Regions from separate parts of the Paenibacillus sp. JT22N12 genome, predicted to be linked through region 2. Evidence: predicted binding sites of a transcription regulator. Region 2 holds the regulator's gene; the other holds the start of a gene.
The links. Region 2 encodes Rex, which represses fermentation and respiration genes when NADH is low (regulators of the CRP and FNR family bind a similar motif). Its sites were predicted from a motif close to TTGTGAAATATTTCACAA; they were not measured.
Positions count from the first base shown of each region.

Region 1 (2,206 bases), on a different contig from region 2:
CGTCAGCATCGAGACCGGGGCGGCAAGAACAATGGCGCGCAGCAGCCATTTGTTCGTGTAAGCAAGATGGCGTTTGCGCCACAGCACCAACATGAATACAATCGAGATCAGAACCATCAAGGCGACAAAGCCCATTTTGATATCAAACAGATAATGGATCCACAGCGGCGGCTCCTCGTCATCGGGAATATCGTTAAGCCCCGTAACTTCCGCGTTAGGCAGTCCATGAGCCAATATACTGAGGGCATAGGGGATTTTCAGCCCGTATTTAATGTTATTATTCGCATCCAGGATACCGCCTAGCACAAGGGGGGCCTGCGAAGAGGTTTCAAAATGCCATTCCATGGCGGCCAGCTTCTCCGGCTGGTAGTTTGCCAGGTATTTACCGGATAAATCGCCAATGACTGCGCTGCCGATAAGGAAAACAAAGGCGGATACCATCGTTATCTTCAGCGCTTTTTTGTGATAGACGTGGTTGCGGCCCTTGAGCAGCGAAAAAGCGGCAATGGCGGCAAGCGCGAAGGCGCATGTCGTGTAAGCAGTGATCAGGACATGCGAGACTTTGGTCGGCATAGCCGGGCTCAACATAGCCCCGAACGGCGAAATATCGGTAATCGCGCCATCTATGACCGTTACGCCGGCTGGCGCATTCATGAACGCATTGACGACCGTAATGAAGAATGCCGATGCGGATGATCCGATCACAACAGGCACGAGCAGCCAGAAGTGAACCATTTTATTCTTGAAGCGGTCCCAGGTGTACAGGTAGATTCCAAGAAAAATCGCTTCGAAGAAGAAAGCGAAGGTCTCCATAAACAGCGGCAGCGCGATGGATTGGCCGGCTACGCGCATGAAGCTGGGCCAGAGCAGACTGAGCTGCAGTCCGATAGCAGTTCCCGTCACAACGCCGACTGCCACGGTGATGACGAACCCGCGCGCCCAACGTCTGGCCAGGAGCAGGTAGTGAGCGTCATTGCGTCTGATACCGATCCACTCCGCGAGTGCGATCATAAGCGGCACCCCGACGCCGACCGTCGCATAAATAATGTGAAAAGCGAGGGTGAATGATGTTAGTATTCGGCTGTACATGACCGGATCGTATCCGCTAAGCAGCATGGTCGAATCCCTCCTGTTGTTAATAAAATAAAAAGAATAGTTGCAGCCCCATGTTCAATTTCGTTTTAAAATATGCGCCGGGATAAAGCGAGCAGCATTATGAACGCTACAGCGATGCATAATATGATTAAGCGTTTCTCCTGTTTTGCTATACGTTCGCCCGATTTATTCTGATCCTTGTCAACCATAGGTATCCCTTCTTCCTTAGTGATCCAATTGACTTATATTTATAGTATAAGCTGATTTGTGATTATTTTCACAATGAATTGTGACCAGTGGTTGACTAATTGTTGTCAAAGTGTTGAATGAAGGTTGTGTGTGGTGTCACAACAACAAAATAAATCTGCCAAGGGATTACACCTTCTTTTCTAGGTGCTGGTTGAGAATTTTGAACAAAACATCGATGCTTGCTCAATTTGAGGGTCATCCGGGTCATGAAGACAGTGACGGGTTCGATACAGTCTTTCGGAATAAAAGTTTATAATTTCAACTGACTTGTTTAGGAGATCTGGCAAATCTCACGTTATGCTGGCTATACGCTGAAATAGAAAAACGGTTGACATCAAACGGAAAATATAATATCTTGAATTAAAGATATTTAAAATAAAGATTAAAGGAGGGGATTTCGGGGCCAACACAATTGGATGAAGAACACGAAACATCACTTAAGGTATTCGTGCATGCGGGTAGCAGAGTCGATTTACGTCATATATCTTAAAAATAAGATAATTAACATAAAAATAAATGATTTAAAATGTTAGCTTTTGGATTGTTAATAATACGTCTGATAGTTGAGCCGATTGGAGAGTTTGTCGTAAAGAACCGCTTCTGAACTGTAACCGTAAGTCCGCAACCAATAATTCGAATCATATAGGAGTGATTAATGATGTCGTTACAAACAACAGGGATTCACCATATTACGGCTTTTGCAAGAAATCCACAGGAGAACATTGATTTTTACGCAGGCATTCTTGGTCTTCGGCTTGTGAAGAAAACCATTAACTTCGACGCGCCGGAGGTGTATCATTTGTACTTCGGGAACAAGGCCGGCAGCCCAGGCACAATCATCACCTTCTTCCCGTGGCCCACT
Region 1 is NZ_JBWDNU010000012.1:79,464-81,669, forward strand. Features, by position in the region: gene AC0YOA_RS30245 (cytochrome ubiquinol oxidase subunit I) at 1-1,116, opposite strand, end outside; gene AC0YOA_RS30250 (ring-cleaving dioxygenase) at 2,003-2,206, shown strand, end outside.
Region 1: the regulator Rex is predicted to act here: its motif matches at 1,361-1,378, upstream of AC0YOA_RS30245 (cytochrome ubiquinol oxidase subunit I).

Region 2 (2,206 bases):
GGCATGCGCAACGAACGACGGACGCGAGAAGAATCCGAGCTTATCCAGATGCTCGACAGGGCGGCAGCCGTAGTCATTGACATTCTGCTGCACCTCTGCAGCCGTCTCGGACATATGGGTATGTAACGGGACATCGAGCTCATGCGCCGCAGCTATAATGCGTTCAATATAATCGGGAGGACAAGTATAGGGTGCATGCGGGGACATCATCGTGGTGATCCGTCCATCCGCTTTGCCGTTCCAGTCTCTGGCGAAGCTCTTGGCTTCCTCCAGCTTGGCCGTCTGCACATCCGGCGGGCATAAGCCGATAACGCCGCGCGTCAACACCCCTCTGATACCCGACTGCTCCACAACCTCAGCCACGATATTCATCCGGTCGTACATATCCACAAAGGTTGTGGTGCCGGATTTCAACATCTCGATCACGGCAAGCGAAGTACCCCACCGAGTATCCTCATCGATATACTTGCCCTCCATTGGCCACATCTTCTGCTCCAGCCATACCTGGAGATTCTGATCATCCGAGTAGCCGCGCAGCAGCGACATTGCCGCATGACCATGCGTATTTATCAGGCCTGGCATGAAGATAAGGCCGCTTCCGTCCATACGCAGCGCGCCTTCCGGCAGCGGGCTTGGCGGCTGTTCGCCCAGATAAGTGATGCGGTCATTTTCAACCACCATATGCCCCTTCAACACGGGAGCCTTATCGTTCATTGTCACAAAGGTGCCGTTCTCAATCCATAACCGGTTCATCCGTTTCGTCCCCTTCTTTTTCCAGGTAATAGGCCAAGCTGAGCAGCTCCGTCGTAAAATCGGCATAATGGATACGAACATGCTCCGGGACGCGAAGAATCGTGGGGGCAAAATTCAAGATGCCCTCCACACCGGCTTCCACAAATCCGTCTGCTACATTCTGCGCTTCTGCAGCAGGTACTGTAATGATGCCGATGCGGATATTGCGGGCAACGACGATATCCTTCAACTGATCCATGGGCATGACGACCAGACTGTTGATCGCTACCCCGATCATGGCCGGATTAGCGTCAAAAACAGCGGTAATTTTCATATTATCTTTTAAATACGTATTGTAATTGCACAAAGCCCGGCCCAGGTTGCCGGCACCGACAAGCCCGACATTCAGACCTTGGTCCAGCTTGAGGATTTGGCGGATTTTCTCTATCAGATAGGATACATCATAACCGATCCCCTTTCGTCCGAATTCACCGAAGTAGGCGAGATCCTTGCGGATTTGGGCCGGATTCAGATCCAGTTTGTTCCCAAGCTCCTGGGAGGAAACCGTCTGCACATCCCTCTTGCTCAAATCGCTGAGAACCTGCAAATAAACCGGGAGCCTGCGGACGACTGCTTCGGATATTTTCTTCATGACTTCACCCCTTCTTGACCTACGGACAACCATTCCCCGATTCGCGGAACGATCTGTTCCAAGTGCATATGCTCAATCTTCGGCCCTGGAAGCGAGTAAAGAAAATATTTGCCATAATACGTATCGATGACCCGTGTATCATAAATCAGGACAATCCCCCGGTCCCGGTTGGTGCGGACCAACCGTCCGAATCCCTGCTTGAAACGGATAACCGCCTGGGGAATGGACAATTTCATGAACGGATTCTGCTTCTGCTCCTGCAGCAGCTCCGATTTGGCTTCAACGAGCGGATGATTGGGAGGTTGAAAAGGCAGCCTCACAATAGCCAGGCAGGTGAGCGCATCGCCGGGAATATCGACCCCTTCCCAGAAGCTGCTCGTTCCCAGCAGCACCGATGCCGCCTGCTGCTGAAATCTGCGCGTAAGCTTGCTGCGGTTCCCGCTGTCAATCCCCTGGCCGAGCAGTTGAATTCCGCTTGGAGCCAGCAATTCCTTGAGCGGATCATAGACCTGGCGCAGCATGCGGTAGGAGGTAAACAGAACCAGCATTCTCCCCTTTGTCTGGATAGCGGCTTCGGCCAGTGATTTAATCAGCATTTCATTAAATAGCGGATCGCCCGCCGCTCCCTTCAATACGGGAAAATTGCGCGGAATGATGACCAGCGCCTGATCCCGGTAATTAAATGGAGATGGCAGCTGAACCGTTTTAAGCCGTCCGCTTTGTTCATCCTGGTTCAGGCCCAGCTGCTCACAGGCATATTGGAAGGACTTCTGCACCGACAATGTCGCCGAGGTCAGCACAACACTCCGTTTCAAATCAAAA
Region 2 is NZ_JBWDNU010000002.1:1,193,829-1,196,034, reverse strand. Features, by position in the region: gene AC0YOA_RS10835 (amidohydrolase) at 1-753, opposite strand, end outside; gene AC0YOA_RS10830 (redox-sensing transcriptional repressor Rex) at 734-1,384, opposite strand; gene dinG (ATP-dependent DNA helicase DinG) at 1,381-2,206, opposite strand, start outside.